DNA from 2 places in the Schaalia radingae genome. Region 2 is predicted to be linked to the other one. Evidence: riboswitches for the same ligand, from Rfam matches in the RefSeq annotation. Region 2 holds a riboswitch; the other holds the start of a gene.

Region 1 (9,391 bases), 1.0 Mb from region 2:
GCGGGCGCCCTCAATCCAGTCTTGAACAGTTGCCATTTAGCGTCGCCAGTGCTCCCCGTGTTCGATCTGTTCCATCACCAGTGCCCGCACACGGCTCCGGTCAACTTTCCCGGATTCCAGCATGGGCAGTGTGTGAAGCGGTACGACAACGCGTGGAGCCTGCGCTCGGCCCAGACGCGCTCCCACGTGATCGCGAATGGAGCGCGCCCATGAATCCAGATCCGCACTGTGCGAGCTATCGCGCACCACCGCGGCGGTGACCACGTGCCCCCAGCGTTCGTCTTCAAGATCGAGGATCCAACTGTCACGCACACCCGGAGCTGACAACACGGCATCACGAACCGGACCAGGTGCCACTGACAGGCCGCCCGTCACGATGACATCATCGCTGCGCCCCAGCACCTGAACGTCGCCATTGGAGGCAATTCGACCGATATCACCTGTCAGCAGCCACCGTGCGCCACCCTCGTCAATGAAGGGGGAGGGGCCGTCCAGGTACTTTGTCATGAGCATGGGCCCGGCAATTGCCAGGCGTGATTGCCCGTCAACGTCGACAGCGCGGACCGTTACCCCCGGCAAGGGACGCGAGTTGTACACGCAGCCGCCACCCGTTTCAGTCATGCCATAGGTCGTGACCACCCGGATGCCGTGGTTGCGCGCAGCCTGCAGGAGTTCCTTGGTTATGGAAGAACCGCCGACGAGGACACCGGCAAGCGAGGCCAGTGCGCGAATAACTTCCTCACCGGCATCCAAACACGCTCGCAGCTGCACGGGTACCAGCGAGAGATACCCTGGCACCTGTGAATCCTGAGTGGCACCCGCGATGGAAGAGAGCAGGTCAGCGGGGCGGAAACCTGAATCCGTGTCCACCACCATCGGGCTGAAACCGGCGACTGCACTGCGCATGAGGACCTGAGCACCGGCGATGTGATGGGCAGGAAGCGCAAGAATCCAACGCCCCGGCCCCTCCAGCGCCGCGTGAGTGGAGTGCACGGATGCGATTAATGCCTCGGTGGACAGGCCAACGAGGTGAGGCGTTCCCGTTGATGACCCCGACGTCGGAATCACTACGTCGACGCCGTCCAGAAGAGCCGGGTCATTGCGGACGTCTTCGGGTAGTTCAGGAAAAGCGTGTGACACATCGGTTTGAAGATGGCGCAAGGACGTATGGGGGATCTCGCTGGGAGGACGCATGACCACGACTGTTCGCTTGTGCGACGAGGGTGCCTCGTCCATGGCGCCGTCTGATGCTGTGCGTGCCTGTTCAGCCAGTTTGCTGAGCGAGGCGTAAGCCAAAGCCGCTGCTCCAACGGAAGTGCCTCCCGGAACGACTAAGACACGAGGGGTCTGCACTTGTCCTCCTTTACAAACGGCTTTTCTGAACCATCGTAATGCCCAATCGGTCAATTAACGTGTGCGGAGATGAGATCGTGGGCAAGTCGACATGGAATTGCACCGATAGCCTCGTTACTATCGAGGTATGACTATTGGGAAGCTCTCAGCGAAAGCCTCATGGGCGCTGATCGCATTACTAGGAGCACTGCTCGTTGCAGTGATCGGTGTGGGTGCGTACGCGGCCTACTTCGCTGACCGCGCCTTGCCGCGAACCACTGTCGCCGGACAGTCCGTGTCCGGACAAAACCGCGACGAAATTGCCCAAGGTCTGCAGGAGCGAGCCTCACACGCCAGCATCAATGTGACGGTTGACGGTACGCTGACCAGCGCGACGCTGGAAGAAGCGGGAATCACCATCGACACCGACGCCACGCTGGATGATGTGTTCGCTCCCAACGGTTCGATCCTGTCACGCATCTCCTCACTGTTTACCTCGCGGGATGTCCAGGTGGTGACCTCGCGAGATGATGCGGCTGCGCAGGCATTGACCCAGAAAGTTTCCGCCTCTGTTGACCAGCCCGTACGCGAAGGTTCCATCCAGTTCAACGAAGACGGTGGCACATTCAGCGTGATTGAAGCACAGGAAGGGCGCAGTGTCGACCTCGAGCAGCTTGCCAGTGCATGCGATGAAGCTGCGCGCACGCTGACTACCCAGGACATTGACTTGCCGATGATCGCCGTCAGCCCGACGGTGACCACGCAAATTGCTCAGCAACTTGCAGACAAGGCGAACACGATGCTGGAAATTCCTGTATCGATTACTGACGGTATTCACACCTACTCACCCGATGCGCGTGAACGCTCGACGTGGATCGCGCTGCCGGATCTGAACGCCGCGGGCGGAGCTGGTGGCAAGGGCGCTGCCGCCAACACAGGCGCACTTGATGTCACGTGGAATGAGAAACCGGTTCGCGCGTGGGTTGAATCGACCGCGCTGTCCACCAACGAAGAGCCCACGAAGGGTGTCAAGAACGTCAATTCGCGTGGGGACGTTGTCGCGGTCGCGGATCCAGGTAAGAGCGGATGGACCGTCAACAACGCTGGCGAGGTGGCCGATGAGCTGCTCGCAGCCCTGAAAGACGGCACCGCCTACGAAGGCGATTTTGACTACGACCAGACCGAACCCGAATTCACCACCCGCGAGATTGCGGATGGTGCTGGCGACAAGGTGTATCAGGCAGCTCCTGGTGAAAAGTGGATCGACGTGGACCTGTCGAACGCATCAGTGACCGCTTACGAAGGTGCAACTGTTGTCCAGGGCCCGATCCCGATGGTTCCCGGCAAGCCCGGGTGGGAAACCGTTACCGGAACGTTCCGCATCTACCTCAAGCATCAGGACCAGATGATGGGCTGCAGCCCCGGCTACGACTACTGCACATACACACCGTGGGTGTCATACTTCCACGGTGACTACGCGTTGCACGGCGCGCCCTCACGCAGCTCTTTTGGCTGGTCAGGTGAAGGTGGCTCGCACGGTTGTGTCAATATGCCGGTTGATGGTGCGCAGTGGATCTATAACTGGGCCCCTGTCGGCACAGTGGTGGTGTCACACTACTGAGCAGCAGGCTCATCATTGCAGTTCGACCTTTTCGTATAAACCTGATAGCATTGTGATCAGTGACACGGGGTGCTTCACGCTGAGATCAAACCCGTTGAACCTGTCCAGATAATGCTGACGAAGGAATGTCCGATGGAGAATTTCCATACCCAATGCGTCGACGCTTTACACGCTGTCAGAACACACCACCCGCTCGTTGGAGCCATCACCAACTCGGTAGTCACGAACTTTACGGCCAACGCTCTGCTTGCCATTGGGGCAGCACCGGCAATGGTCGATATCCCCGGCGAATCCGGTCCCTTTGCCGCAATTGCCAATGCTGTGCTGATCAACCTGGGAACCCCGACGCCGACTCAGTGCGAAGCCGCGCTGGAGTCCGCCACCAGCGCCAACGAAGCGGGCACGTGCTGGGTTCTTGACCCGGTTGCCATCGGGCCGCTGCCGGTGCGCACGCAGCTCGCGCATCAGCTGGTCGCCCTCGGCCCGTCAATTGTGCGAGGCAACCCGTCGGAAATCATTGCTCTGGCAGGGCTGGGAGAAGGCGGCCGCGGTGTTGACTCCGCTGATGCGGTGGACGCCGCCATCGATGCCGCCCGCCGCATCAACAGCGAATATGGATCGTTGGTGGCTGTGTCCGGCAAGTCCGATGCGATCGTCTCAGCCGACGCAATCGTGCGTGTCGAGGGTGGCTCAGATATGCTGACCCGCATCACTGGGGCGGGATGCTCACTTGGCGCGCTGGCCGGCGCGTTCGCCTCTGTGGCTCGGACCCAGCTTGACGGTTTGGTTGCTGTTCACGCACTGTATGCGGTGGCCTCGGAAATCGCGGCGGAGCGTGCACGCGGAACCGGCACGTTCCAAATAGAGTTCCTCGACGCGCTGGACAACTTCCGCGATGAGGACTTTGAACGCGTCACCATCATCGCGCAGTGAGGCCAGGCCAGTGATGAACAAGGCTGTCTCATCCCTCGACCTGAGCATCTATCTTGTCACGGACGCAGACATGTGCCACGCTGCGGGACGCACCGTTGCGCAAACGGTGGCAGAAGCTGTCGCCGGAGGAGTGACATGCGTGCAGCTTCGGTGTAAAGATGCCGAGTCACTGGATTTCTTCAACGAAGTGATGGAAGTGGCCGACGCTGTCGCTGACTCGGTCACACTCCTGATCAATGATCGTGTGGACGTATTCCTGGCGGCACGCCAGGCGGGCGCGACCGTTGCAGGCGTCCACGTTGGACAAACCGACTTGCCGGTTGCCCTTGTCCGCAAGCTGATCGGTCCCGAGGCCATCATCGGCCTGTCGGCCTCCACCCCTGAGGAACTGAAGGAAGCCGAAGAGAACCCGGGGCGCGTCGACTACATCGGCATTGGTGTCGTGCGTGATACATCCACGAAAACCGATGCTCCTGAGGAACATGGCATCGATGGAACAGGACAGATCGCACGCAGCACACACCTGCCGTCGGTGGCAATCGGCGGCATCAAAGCACCGGATATGGCACCGCTGGCACGTGAAGGATTGGACGGAGCGGCCGTCGTGTCCGCAATTTGCCTAGCACCCGACGCGCGCGAAGCTGCACGCGAACTGGCAGATCAATGGGCAGAAGGCCTGCGCAGCGCGGGTCACTAACCACCCAATTCAGACCCCGAGGAAGGGACTCAGCACGTGCCGGCTATGTATCCAGTGCGTCCGCCAGCTCATGATCCAAGCCCCGAATGACAGCGCATGCATCATCCATGCGATGAAGGAGAACATTTTATGAAAACAGTCAAAGCCCTAACAATCGCCGGATCGGACCCCAGCGGTGGGGCAGGCATTCAGGCAGATCTCAAATCGTTCAGCGCCTCAGGAGCTTACGGAATGAGTGTCATTACGGCGCTGACCGCCCAATCGACGCAAGGAGTGCGAGGCGTGTTCCCCGTCCCGGTGGACTTCGTGCGCCAGCAGATGGACACGCTGCTGGACGACATCACTCCGGACGCCACGAAAGTGGGAATGGTGGCAAGCACGGAACTTGCGGCCGCAATCGGTGAATATCTGCCGCGCCTGGCGAACACGATTTTTGACCCCGTCATGGTGGCGACCTCGGGTGACCGACTGGTTGACGAGGACGCAGTTGACGCTGTGCGCGACCTGTGCATGAAAGCTGACATTATTACCCCGAATCTGCAGGAAGCAGCCGTGCTGCTGGATTGCGATGTGGCGACAACGCTGGACGAAGCAACCGACCAGGGCAAGGAACTTCTCGCGCGCGGCATGACCCGCGTCCTCATCAAAGGCGGACACTTGACCGACACGTCCACAGACGTGCTGATTGATGGTGACGGGGTCTCATTCCTGAAGGGGACGCGTGTTGACACACAGAACACTCACGGCACCGGATGCACGCTGTCCAGTGCCATAGCGGCCAGACGCCCACGCACAGACACCTGGGTTGATGCGATTGCTCAGGCGAAAGATTACTTGACGCGCGCGATCCTGGCTGCCGACTCGCTCGATGTGGGCAGGGGGCACGGTCCCGTTCATCACTTTGTCGACCTGTGGAATGAGGAATCATGAGTTTTACCGACCAGGTATGGCAGCGCATCGAACCGGTGCGCAACGCGATCAGCAGGCATCCCTTTGTCTGCGCCCTTGCCGACGGGTCGCTTGAGCTGGAGACATTCCACGAGTACCTACGCCAAGATGCGTTGTACCTGATTGACTATTCGCGCGCCTTGTCCGCACTGGCAGCCGGCGCCAGGGACGCTGACGAAGTGACATTCTGGTCGGGGTGTGCGCATCAGACAATGGTGGATGAACGTTCGCTGCACGCCTCACATGTGGACGTCCTCGAGGGGGCAATCATGAACCCCACATGTCGCGCCTACATGTCATTTCTGCTGGCCAGCACGCATGCCGAAACGCAGGGTGTTGGCATCGCAGCAGTACTGCCATGCTTTTGGCTCTATGATTTCGTCGGGCACCGGCTCCGCGAGGGTGTCCACTCCGAGGGTGAGCTGGACGCACACCCCTACGGGGACTGGATCAGAACCTACACCGGGCCAGAATTCGAGGAAGCAACACGGCGCGCAAAGGACTACGCGGACCAGTATGCGCAGGCCAGCGATGATGCGGGGAGGGAACGTATGGCGAAAGCCTTCGAAGTTGCCTCACGCTATGAGTGGATGTTCTTCGACGCTGCGTGGACAGGTCAGCAGTGGCCACTGTAATGCGCGAGGCCACCGACAGTTGTCGGCCGGCGCAGTGCGGTCACCCGACAACGGGCCACGCGTCAGCAGTATGAATGGCCAGCTGTCAGCCGGCCGGCTTTAGTAGTAGTACGGGAAGATCGACCAGTCGGGGGAGCGGTGCTCGAGGAACGCGTCACGCCCCTCCTGAGCCTCCGCCGTCATATACGCCATCCGGGTTGCCTCCCCGGCGAACACCTGCTGCCCGGCAAGACCATCGTCAGCCAGATTGAACGCAAACTTCAACATGCGGATCGCCTGCGGAGACTTGCCGGCAACCGTGTGCGCCCACTCCAGCGCCACATTTTCCACATCCTCATGCGGCACCGCACGATTGATGGCTCCCCACGCTTCCGCCTCTGCCGCGTCATAGCGGCGAGCCAGGAAGAAAATCTCGCGTGCGCGCCGATCACCGACCTGACGGGCCAGCAGCGCCGAACCGTACCCCGCATCAAAGGACCCCACGTTGGCATCCGTTTGCATGAACTGAGCATGTTCGCGGGAAGCGACCGCCAGATCACACACGACTCCCAATGAGTGACCGCCACCGGCAGCCCACCCGGTAATTGCAGCGATCACGACTTTCGGACAGGTGCGGATCAGGCGCTGAACCTCCAAAATATGCAGACGTCCCGCCCGAGCCGGATCGATCTGCTCACGCCGGCTCGACACATCGGCGTCCGCGTCAGCACCATCCACCTCGTAGCGGTACCCGTCGTTGCCTCGAACACGCTGATCACCACCCGAACAAAACGCGTAGCCACCGTCACGGGCAGACGGCCCGTTGCCAGTCAGGATGATCGCGGCAACATCACTGCTCATCCGCGCATGATCCAGACAGCGGTACAACTCATCGACAGTCAGCGGTCGAAAAGCATTGCGAATGTCTGGGCGATCAAAGGCAATACGAACCCAGGGCAGATCTTGTCCGGCTGCCGCTCCGTCGCAAGATCCGCGCGAAATTCCGCGATGATACGTCATGTCGGTCAGGTCCTCGAACCCCTCGACAACACGCCAGCGATCAGGATCGAAGGTGTCGGACACAAATGGAAGAGCACTCATGACCTCCACACTAGCGGCTAATCTGGAAGCCATGAGTACAGATCTGTCATCCATGCTGCGCCCCGGACAATCCCTGCTTCGTGAACTTGACTTCACGCGCGAAGAATGGGACAACCTGCTATGCCTGTCAGCAGCGCTGAAAGCAGCCAAGAAGAATGGCACTGAACAACAACTCATGAGTGGACGCAACGTCGCCCTCGTCTTTGCGAAAACATCGACACGCACGCGCTGCGCATTCGAGGTCGGGGCGGCAGACCAGGGAGCCCACACCGTTTACCTCGATCCGCAAGGCTCACAGATGGGACACAAAGAATCCATCGAGGACACCGCTCGTGTGCTGGGACGTATGTTCGACGCGATCGAGTACCGCGGTGACGACCAATCAGTTGTGGACACGCTGGCACAGTACTCAGGCGTTCCGGTATTCAACGGCCTGACCGACCAATGGCACCCGACGCAGATGCTGGCTGACACACTCACGATGAGAGAACACAGCGAGGGCGTGGACGACCATGACATTGCCTACGCCTACGTCGGGGACGCGCGTTTCAACATGGGGCGGTCCCTGTTGGTGAACGGCGCGATCCTCGGCATGGACACCCGCATCATTGCACCGAAGGAACTATGGCCACCGCAGGACGTCATCGAGGCGGCTCAGGCACGGTCCGACGAGTCGGGTGCGCGTCTGACCATTACCGAGGATGTCGACGCAGTCGCTGGCGTCGACTTTGTCCACACGGACATCTGGGTGTCGATGGGGGAGCCTAAGGATGTGTGGTCGCACCGCATCGACCTGCTGCGCAGCTACCGCGTTGACGAAGCGCTCATGGCACAAGCCGGTCCCGATGCGAAATTCATGCACTGCCTGCCGTCATTCCACGATCTGAAGACCACCGTCGGACAGCAGATCTTTGACGAGTTTGGCCTGGATGGAATCGAAGTTTCCGACGAGGTGTTTGAGGGGCCGCGCTCCATCGTCTTCGATCAGGCCGAGAACCGCATGCACACGATTAAAGCTGTTATGGTCGCCGCTTTGGGTCGGAGTGATACCACGAAGGCGTGAGCCACGACGGCAACGGCTTTCGTCCAAAGGCCATCATGGAGACGACAATACTGGCTATGAGGAGCAGAGCACCTGCCGCGCCTGTAATCCAGCGGCCAGCGGGGTTGGGAATCATCGACCCCAATGCGAGGATACTGATGCCGAGCAGCACGCCAGCCAGGCCCGGGATCGTGGCGAACGCCATTTTCTCATCCACCAGTCCGTTCGCGTTCTGCCACCATCGTGAACGCGGAGAATCGGTACGCAGCCACAGTGCCGCTGCCAGCACCATCAATCCGAAGAGCAAGGCAATCAGAATCATGATCCCACCCTACGTGGAGGGCTGCGATGTTACATAATGACCACTCTCAAATCTCAGGCGATCCGCTTCGCGAAAGATCGGGCGCTTCATGCGCGATCGAACAGGTCCGCATCGCTGAGCTGGCACCGGCCACGCGCCGCATGCTGGACGCTATCGACACCGTCCTGATCTACCACACGCCGCTCATCACGCGCTTTCGTGGAGTCACGGAGCGAGAAGGCCTCCTGCTGCACGGCCCTGAAGGCTGGTCAGAAGCGGCGCCGTTTTGGGATTATGGCCCGCCTGAATCCTCACGGTGGCTGATGGCCGCCCTCGAAGCTGCAACGCAGACGCCGCCCACGGCCCGGCGCACCAGCGTCCCCGTCAATGTCACGATCCCTGTCGGAACGCCAGCTCAGGCAGCCGAGCGTGTGCAAGCCAGCGGAGGATGTACGACCGCCAAAGTGAAGGTGGCAGACCCGGGGATGACTGTGGACCAGGACTGTGAACGCGTTGCCGCTGTTGCCCGCGAGCTTGCCCGCATCAGCGATGATCCGCATGTGCGCATCGATGCCAACATGGCGTGGGACGTGCCCACTGCTATCGCGGCGATTACTGCGCTGCACGAAGCAGCGGCCAGCGCCGGTGGCCTGGAATACGCGGAACAACCGTGCCGCACAGTCGAAGAGCTGGCGCGCGTGCGGGCCCGCGTTGACGTGCCAATAGCCGCTGACGAGTCGATCCGACGTGCCGAAGATCCCTATGCCGTTATTCGTGCTCACGCTGCCGACGTGGCGATCAT
Region 2 (9,391 bases):
GCGATCAATGTGGGTTCAGCGAGCATCGTCCGCAGAAATGCCACACGCGAGCGCATTCCACCAGAGAGCTGGTCCGGATAGGCGTGTGCGAATTCGTCGAGCTCAAACTGAGCGAGAAGGTCGAGGGCGGCCTGCCGTGCCGTGGCCGGGGGTAGTTTGTGGATGAACAGCGGCAATGCGACGTTGTCAACAACAGTGCGCCACTGAAACAGACCGTCGTTTTGCGGCATCAGTGCGACGTGCGGGTTATCCACCTGCCATTCGAGCTGGCCGCTCGTGGCGTGATCCAGGCCGGACACGATACGCAGCAGCGTGGACTTGCCACATCCTGATGGCCCGACGATTGCCACAGTCTGATGTGGGTACAGAGTGGCTGAAATGCGATCGAGGGCCAGAGTGGGCGGGACCTGGAATTGTTTACTGACGTCATTGATGTGAAGCATGTGTCACCGCTTTCCAGGGAAACGCAATGCGTTCGGCCAGAGCAACAACGCCGTACAGCACCAGTGTCATCGCCGTCAACACTGCTGCGCCGACAAAGACCAGCTCGGTGCGAAACGAGGATTGCGCGGTCAGCAGGTAGATTCCCAAGCCATTGCGCGCTCCGACAAACTCAGCAGTCGCTGCCGTAGCCGGCCCGTAGGTGACGGTGATACGTAGCCCGGACATGAACACTGCGGCCGCAGCGGGCATGCGCACATGCGTGAGTATCCACCATTTCGATGCGCCCAAGGTCGTGGCCACGTCAATCTGGTCTCTGCTGGGCGATGCCAGTCCGCGCGCCAGCGGCACCACGATCGGGAAAAGCCCGAACAATCCGACCAGCAGTACTTTCGACGTGATACCGAAGCCGAACCAGATAATGAGCAGCGGCGCAATAGCGACGACCGGAATGGTCTGCGAGATGATGAGAACAGGGATGGCGACACGACCGATCGGGCGAATCGCAAAGATGATGAAAGCCAGGCTCACACCGCACACGAGTGCAAGCACCGTTCCCAGGCCAACTTCAAGGGCGGTGATCCTGGTGGCTTCCCAGACATTGGGCGCATCATCAAAGCCGGCGTGGATAATCGTCGAGGGCGCCGGCATAAGGCGTTCGTTGACGTTGAACGCGCGCACCGCCACCTCCCACGCGCACAGGAGCAACACCACAAACATCAGTGCGGGCATGAAACTGCCCCGGTGGTGTTGGTCGCGCTCACGTGCAGAGACGGCGGTGCGGTACCTCGCGGGCATCTGTTACTTCACGAACTCATTGGTGACGATGTCGTCAGCTGCGATCGGTTCGGTGACCGCAGTCCCCTTCTCGTCATACACGAGGCCCTGCTCGACAATGAATGCCAGGTAGGTGTTCCAGCGATCAATGTCGGCAAAGCCCACACCACCCTTTGAATCAGGCCAATACTGTGTGGAGAGTATTTCCTGGCTGCGGGTGACCAGTTCGGGATCAAGTTTGGCCTGTGGGTTGGCATCGACCAGAATTTTCGCCGCTTCATCGGGGTTATCCTTGGCGAACTCGTAGCCCTTTTGTGCTGCCTGCACGAAGGCGCGGACAAGGTCGGGATCCGATTCGATCAAGTCGTTGCGCGTCGAAATGCCGATCATTGCCGGAGTGGTGGGAACGTCATAGTCGGCGGGCTGGAACATGTGCAGCTTGGTGCCCGACAGTTCTGCCTCAATTGCCTCCCACGTGCTGAGAACCTCAGCAAAATCCGCCTGGCCTGATTCCAGAGCCGCCATCGCCTGCGCGCCCACAATGACGCGGTCAAATTCGCCTGTTCCGCCATCGTGCTGAATCATCATCTGGGTGGAGATATGGGCCGAATCGCCCGAGTAGTCTGCAATTGTCTTGCCGTCCAGATCTTTTGGACGGGTGATCCCCGAATCTTCCAGAACTCCCACGCCATAGGAGGACTTTTGCTGAATATTCAGCACCATCGTCAGCCCAAGGTTGGCGGCGTGAGCCGATGCCAGTGCATCTGCTCCCGAGATTCCAAAATCAGCGCCCTTCGCGCTGAGGACAGCGTCAACACCTGACTTGGAGAAGCCCATGATGTCCACATTCAATCCGGCGTCCGCGAAGTAGCCTTTTTCCTGGGCGACGAACAGTCCAGTGTGATTCGTGTTCGGTGTCCAGTCCAAGATGACGGACACATCACGCATCTGTCCAGAGGCCTGCGAAGCCGACTGGCCGGTGGCGTCGGCGCCTGACTGGTCAGCTGAGGACATATCCGACGATCCGCCTGATGAGCATGCGCCCAGCATGGCGACGCTGAGGAGGAGGGGCAAAAGCCTGGTTGTTTTCATGATCTCTCGATTGCTAGTTGGGTAACTGTGCGGATAAATTGAGTGCCGGATTCAGTGGTGAACCACCGGTGATGAGCATCCATCCCGATCGTGTACGCCCAATCCGACGTACGCCCCGGTATCGGGGCACGCTGGTCATACTCGATAACAGCGAGTTCGAACTCGGTGTTCGACACTGCCACCATCGGCGCGAGCATGCGAGCCTCCTCGCGCATCAGTGGGTACTGACTGACATACCCGTCCAGAAGGTCGCGCACCACCTGGGGACGCCACGCATTTTCGATACCTTCAGTGATGGTCAGCCAGTCGATCGCGTGACGTTCAATGAGCTGTGCCAGATCGAACAGCGACGGGTTGGCGTATGCCAGCCCAAAATCAAAGACACTGGTGATGACGGGACCCTGCCTGGTGTCCTTCCACATCGTGTTGGACACGTGCAGGTCCCCGTGTGTCCAGTAACGAGGGCGCTCCCGCAGCGGCTCAAGGGCCCGCGCAAAAGGAGCGACAACTGCCAGGTCACCAGCCAGGTCACGGCCGGTTCTGGACACATAGTTGGCAACGATGGGGTGCGCTTCGCACCAGGCTTCAAGACGGTCAAACGGATCACCCAGCATGAGGTCCATGCGCGACTGGTAAGGATTGGGCGGTGCGACCACTGCCGGAATCTTTTCAGAGGCGCGACGAAGCTGCCCCGCCACTCGGCCGATTTCCACGCTCTCTTCGCGTGTGTACGGCGGCATCCAGCTGGTCGTCGCACGGTAACGGTCTTCACCCGGCGCGCATTCGCTCACTTCCCAGACCCATCCGCCCATCGTCAGACATGTTCTGCCGGTATCGAAGGTGAAGAAGCGCGGCGTCGGGAAGGCGCCTGCGGCAAGCCGGTTCACGTAGTCATGTTTGGCACACAGGTCGTATTCGCTGATCAGGTGGGGCGCATAGCGTTTGATGAAGACGCGTGTTCCACATGCCAGCTGGGCGATACACGCCGAGGCCATTGGACGCGCCGAGTGAGTGAGGACCTGCGGGCACTGGGCGGAAGCACCCGCCAGATGCGGCATATCCACCAGGCGCTCTTCCAGCGCCGCCACATCCTGATCTGAGATCAGTGGCCACACATTGTTAATGATGTCGAGTTGTTCGTCTCGATTCATTTGCGGCTCCTCGTGCTCACCAATGCGCACGACTAAACCGCGTTCCTACGCCAGCATGATCTGGTTCAGGTATAACGGTCGGAGAATTTTCCCTCTCAGCCCGCCTGTCCGGGCTCCCGTGCCCCCTCACCATACCATCAGCTGCACGTCATACGTAAAACGAGGGTGCCCCACCCTCACATAGTGGATGGGTCACCCTCGTCAATGGGACAGGAAACACAGTGCGAACTAGTCGCGAGCCTTTTCCTTCATTTCCCACGTTTCGATGATGTCGCCCTCGGCAATGTCCTTGAAGCCCAGGGTGATACCGCATTCGTAGCCTTCGCGAACCTCGGTGACATCGTCCTTTTCGCGGCGCAGCGACGCGATCTCCAAATCGGGAGCAACCACGACACCGTCGCGAACCAGGCGGGCCTTCGAGCCGCGGCGAATGATGCCGTCACGGACAATGGAGCCTGCGATGTTACCGAACTTGCCGGAGCGGAAGACCTGGCGGATCTCAGCCGTGCCCAGCGCGACCTCTTCATAAATCGGCTTGAGCATGCCCTTCAGGGCCGCTTCGATATCGTCGATGGCTGCGTAGATGACCGAGTAGTACTTGATCTCCACGCCTTCCGCGTCGGCCATTTCAGCCACGCGCTCAGCCGGACGCACGTTAAAGCCGATGATGACCGCGTTATCGACGGTGGCCAGGTTGACATCGTTTTGCGTAATGGCTCCGACGCCGCGGTGGATGATCCGCAGGGCAACTTCGTCGCCCACGTCGATACGCAGCAAGGAATCTTCCAGAGCCTCAACGGCACCGGACACGTCACCCTTGATGACAAGGTTGAGGGTGTCAACTTCACCTTCCTTGAGAACCTTATCGAAGTCTTCGAGGGTGACGCGCTTGCGACGCTTGGCCAGCAGTGCTGCGCGCTCGGCAGCTTCTCGCTTGTCAGCGATCTGGCGGGCGGTGCGGTCATCGGATGCCACAAGGAAGGAGTCGCCTGCCCGTGGAACTGATGTCAGGCCGATCACCTGCACCGGTCGTGACGGACCGGCTTCCTGCACATCCTTGCCATACTCGTCGAACATGGCGCGCACGCGTCCGGAGGCGGATCCCACAACGAGGGCGTCTCCCACGCGCAGCGTTCCACGCTGGACCAGCATGGTGGCAACCGCACCACGACCACGGTCAAGGTTCGCTTCAATGGCGACGCCTCGCGCCTCGGTGTCAGGGTTTGCCTCCAGGTCAAGTGCGGCATCCGCTGTCAGGAGGACTGCTTCGAGCAGGTCACTGATGCCGGTGCGCTGCTTGGCGGACACGTCCACGAACATGACGTCGCCGCCATATTCTTCAGCCACAAGGTTGTATTCGGTGAGCTGGGAGCGGATCTTATCCGGATTGGCATCTTCCTTATCCACCTTGTTGACGGCCACAACGATCGGCACGTCCGCTGCCTGCGCATGGTTGATCGCTTCAACGGTCTGCGGCATGACGCCGTCATCGGCTGCGACCACCAGGATCGCAATGTCCGTCACCTTGGCGCCACGGGCACGCATAGCGGTGAAGGCTTCGTGACCAGGCGTGTCGATGAATGTGATGGGGCGGTCCTTGCCCTCCATATCCACCGTGACCTGGTAGGCGCCGATGTGCTGGGTGATGCCACCGTGTTCGGTGTCGACGACGTCGGTGTGCCGGATGGCGTCCAGCAGCTTCGTCTTACCGTGGTCGACGTGACCCATGACGGTGACGACCGGTGGGCGCGGCTTGAGGTGCTCTTCATCATCAAGTTCTTCGGCCTCAAGGTCGATATCGAAGGACTCAAGCAGTTCGCGATCCTCGTCTTCTGGGGAAACGACCTTGACGTTGTAGCCCAGTTCGTCGCCCAGTGTTTCAAAGGTGTCCTGATCCAGTGACTGCGTGGCCGTTGCCATTTCACCGAGGTGGAACAGAACAGTCACCAATGCTGCCGGATTGACGTCGATCTTTTCGGCAAGATCAGCCAGGGATGCGCCCTGACGGATGCGAATCTCCTGGCCATTTCCGCGAGGAATCTTCACGCCGCCGATTGTCGGTGCACTCTGCTCTTCGTATTCCTGCCGCCTTTCACGCTTGGACTTGCGTCCGCGACGCGAGCCGCTTCCACGGCCGAATGCGCCCGGTGTGGAGCCGCGACCACCGCGACCGCCACGGGGACGGCCACCGCTCGGGGGCGCAAATGCACCTGCGTGTGCGCCGACTCCTGGGCTGTTGTGACGTGAATTGTTGGAACGTCCACGTCCGCCACGTGACGGGCGGTCAGGCTTGGCGAACCGTGCCTGATCGGGCATCATCATCGGGTTTGGATGGTTGCCGCCGCGTGAACGGTTCGGGCGTTCAGCGCGGTGCTCGCCACCGCCGGAGCGGTTCGTGTGCGCAGCGCCACCTTGTGTGCCGCGGCCACCGGGCCTGTTGGTGCGCTGGCCACCGCGTGTTCCACCAGGTCGAGGCATACCTTGCGTGGATGCGAAGGGATTGTTGCCTGGGCGTGGCCCAGCAGGGCGCGGGCCGGGACGAGGTCCTGGGCGCGGTGCCGACTGGCGGCCATGAGCCTTGGAATCTGAAGCCGATGCTTTCTTGGCGGATTGGGGGCCGGGCTTGGGACCAGATTCTCCCGACGACACCGGTGCCGATGCGTGAGCATCGCCTGATTCCTGAGTATCGCGAGGTCCCGGTTTCGCCGCTGCAGCTGCCTTCTTGTCAGCTGCGTGCGCTACCGGTCCTGGCTTCGGTGCTCGCGCCTTGGCCGGTTTCTTTTCTGACTTTCCGGTCGGCGCATCATCACTGGCCGCACTGCTTTCTGGCTGTGCCAGGTCGGCAGGTGTGGACGCAGTGGACGACTTCCTGGTCGACTTACGAGACGCAGTAGTTGTCTTCGCAGCCGTTTTCCTTGTTTTCTTGGGTGCCTTCGCCTTCTCGGATTCTTCTGTGTCCTGAGGCGCAAGGGAGGCGTAGTGTTCACGCACGGCTCGAACCACTGGCGGTTCCAGAGCCGAGCTTGATGCCTTGACGAACTCTCCGCTATCGCGCAGGTACGCCAAGAGTTCTTTGCTGGCAATGCCGAGCTCTTTGGCGAGCTCGTGTACACGCAACTTTGCCACAATTCTCCTGTCCGGATCCGTCTCCGAACTGGAGACGGGACTTATCGTTCTTGCTGGCAGCTCATCGCTGGGTACTCATCGGGTGCCCATCAGCTTCCAACCCGCTTCCATTACTCGATGTCCAACGCACGGTGCGTTGCTGACAATGTGATCGTGTCGATCAGGTGATCCCACTGGTCCTCCCCCACGGTGTGAGGCAGGCGTAATGCATGTTCGAGGGCTCGCCGTCGGCGGGCCTTCTCCATGCATGTCGCATGTGCGTGAATCCACGCACCACGACCTGGCAGGATGCCTTTTGGATCCACCTGTGCGGATCCGTCGTGAGTCGCCACCATTCGAACCATGCTCGAGGGGGCGCCTCGCTGCCGGCAGCCAATACATGTGCGAATCGGGCCTGAATGGTCATGCGTCTCCACCGCACACATACTAGTCCAGCCCAACCAGTCTAACTGAGGTCGGCGTCCGTATTGGAATCTGTATGTGAGCGACTGGTCACGTCGTCCTCGTCCTCGTCCTCGGCAGTGATGTCGAATGCGTCGGTGCCGCTAACATCTGACACGCTAGCAGCCTCGTCACCTCCATAGGGCATGTCAGGCATCGATGAGCGTGACGCCTCCATCTTTCCGTCCGCATCCGTGTCGGAGTGAATATCAATGTGGAAACCTGTCAGACGCGCAGCCAGTCGAGCGTTTTGTCCCTCTTTGCCGATTGCCAGTGAGAGCTGGAAGTCAGGCACAACGGCGGTGGCGGTGTGATTTTCAACCGAATGCACGACCACTCGGCTCACGCGCGCCGGAGACAGCGCGTTGGACACGAAACGAGCAGGATCTGCCGACCAGTCAACGATGTCGATCTTTTCACCACCCAGCTCAGTCATCACCGAGCGCACACGCGACCCCATCGGCCCAATGCATGCTCCCTTGGCGTTGACACCTTCACGTGTTGCTGCAACGGCGATCTTCGTGCGGTGGCCCGCTTCGCGCGCAACGGCCTTGATCTCCACCAGACCCTGCTGGATCTCAGGAACCTCGCGTTCGAACAGGCCGAGCACCAAGCCGGGGTGGGTTCGTGACAGGACGATTCGCGCGCCACGCTCGGTGCGTTCAACCGACACGACGTAGGCGCGGATCCGCTCATTGTGGTGGTATTCCTCGCCCGGAACCTTTTCTGAATCCGGCAGCACGGCCTCGAAGTCGTCCGATAGTTTCACCAGCGTCAGGTGGCGTTCACGTGCCTGCTGGACAAGGCCGGTGACGATCTGCCCGGTCTTGGATGCGAAGTCGCCCAGAACTTTCTGATCGTCGGCGTCTCGCAGCCGCTGCATGATCACCGAGCGCGCAGTTGCCTGTGCGATGCGCCCAAAGTTGGAGGGAGTGTCATCGAATTCACCGATCGGGTTGCCGTCGTCGTCTTCCTCGGTCGCCATGACGGTGACCCGCCCTGAACGCTTGTCGATCTCAATGCGAGCTTTGCGGATAGCGCCCGGGATGTTGTGATACGCCTTGAGCAGCGCCTCTTCGATCGCGTCCACAAGAGTATTGAGATCTACACCTTTTTCCTGCTCCACCATTCGGAGCGCTGTCATGTCAATTTCCATGATCCCTCACTTGTCTGACTTACCCGTGCCAAGCTCGACGCGCGGACGCGCCTTCTTGATCGTGTCGTATTCAATGGTAACCGGCTCACCATCGACCACCAGAATGACCTGCTGATCAGCCACTTCGGACAGTCGCCCCTCAACGGTGGTCCCGTCGCGAAGCTTGACGCGGATGAGCCGTCCGATCTGTCTGCGCCAGTGCCGCGGCTGCGTGAGTTCACGCTCGGCTCCCGGTGTGGACACTTCCAGAATGTATTCACTGTCAATCGGGTCGGCCTCATCCATCGCCAAGGAAATGGCTCGTGAGACCTGCGCGAGTGTGTCGGAGTCAACTGACTCGTAGGAGTCTGCAGACGTGTCCTCACCGTAATCCACGCTGATGCGCACAATCGGACGCGCCTGGGGGCCGACGACCTCGATCTGATCGATGATGAGTCCGCACGTGGCGACGACGGGCTCCAGTATGCGCCTGATCAGATCCTGATCTACTGGCTGAGCGGGTTGTGCCACAGTTTCTTCCTTCCGAACGACACGCCAATATTCACTAGTTTAGCCACATGCGCATGCGATGATGACACCGTGAAGTTTTCCTCCAGCCTGCACCGCCACTCGTTTTACCATTTGGCGAGGGCGACGTGCGCAAGCGCCGCGATAGCTGCCATCGCCGTGACACTCACGGGCTGCGGGGTTCACCTGGAATCGGCGCAGGGCTCACTGCCTGAGCTGACAGCGCCCCAGCTGGTGCGCGATCGTGCTGTTCGCGCGGATTGGGCAATTGCCGCTCGCGCCAACGAGCTCGCTGATCTGGCCGGACAGTGTGAGCCGTGCCAGAAGGCGTGGCGCGATGTGGCCGACCGTGCCGCGCAGCGAGTCGAGTCACTGGGAGGCGTATGGGATCCGTGGCCTGATGGTGCCCCTGAGGGCGCTGACTTGCCCGATCCGATCGCTGAGGCTCCCGTTGCAGCGGATGCATTCGTCGCCTGGATGGCGGCCTGTGCTGTACGCGACTTGTCATCCGTCGCTGATCCTGCCCTGCTCAGTGATGCCGATGCGCGCATACTTTCCAGGGTCGCGGCGGCGCGCCTGGCGGATGCGACCACGCTCGGTGCGGTTGTGGGCGTTGATTACGGTGAGGGCGCATCAAGTGTGCTGGTACTGGCGAAACGGATTGCGGCTCGGACTTTCGGGGATTCTGCGGGCGGGTCTG

What was found. A riboswitch is a leader RNA that binds a small molecule or an ion and turns the genes downstream of it on or off. The one in region 2 is predicted to bind thiamine pyrophosphate.
Region 1: linked by a shared signal. The riboswitch ahead of thiM (hydroxyethylthiazole kinase) and the one ahead of BLT69_RS03730 (phosphotransferase enzyme family protein) in region 2 are both predicted to bind thiamine pyrophosphate.

Annotation. Positions count from the first base shown of each region.
Region 1 is NZ_LT629792.1:1,878,682-1,888,072, reverse strand. Features, by position in the region: gene BLT69_RS08310 (1,4-dihydroxy-2-naphthoate polyprenyltransferase) at 1-36, opposite strand, end outside; gene BLT69_RS08305 (AMP-binding protein) at 37-1,353, opposite strand; gene BLT69_RS08300 (L,D-transpeptidase family protein) at 1,481-2,953, shown strand; TPP riboswitch at 3,009-3,096, shown strand; gene thiM (hydroxyethylthiazole kinase) at 3,086-3,886, shown strand; gene thiE (thiamine phosphate synthase) at 3,849-4,583, shown strand; gene thiD (bifunctional hydroxymethylpyrimidine kinase/phosphomethylpyrimidine kinase) at 4,713-5,513, shown strand; gene BLT69_RS08280 (TenA family protein) at 5,510-6,166, shown strand; gene BLT69_RS08275 (1,4-dihydroxy-2-naphthoyl-CoA synthase) at 6,266-7,246, opposite strand; gene argF (ornithine carbamoyltransferase) at 7,278-8,309, shown strand; gene BLT69_RS08265 (hypothetical protein) at 8,266-8,610, opposite strand; gene BLT69_RS08260 (o-succinylbenzoate synthase) at 8,637-9,391, shown strand, end outside.
Region 2 is NZ_LT629792.1:844,743-854,133, reverse strand. Features, by position in the region: gene BLT69_RS03745 (ABC transporter ATP-binding protein) at 1-443, opposite strand, end outside; gene BLT69_RS03740 (ABC transporter permease) at 427-1,239, opposite strand; gene BLT69_RS03735 (ABC transporter substrate-binding protein) at 1,243-2,310, opposite strand; gene BLT69_RS03730 (phosphotransferase enzyme family protein) at 2,307-3,461, opposite strand; TPP riboswitch at 3,486-3,591, opposite strand; gene infB (translation initiation factor IF-2) at 3,690-6,587, opposite strand; gene BLT69_RS03720 (YlxR family protein) at 6,698-7,012, opposite strand; gene nusA (transcription termination factor NusA) at 7,033-8,184, opposite strand; gene rimP (ribosome maturation factor RimP) at 8,191-8,694, opposite strand; gene BLT69_RS03705 (hypothetical protein) at 8,764-9,391, shown strand, end outside.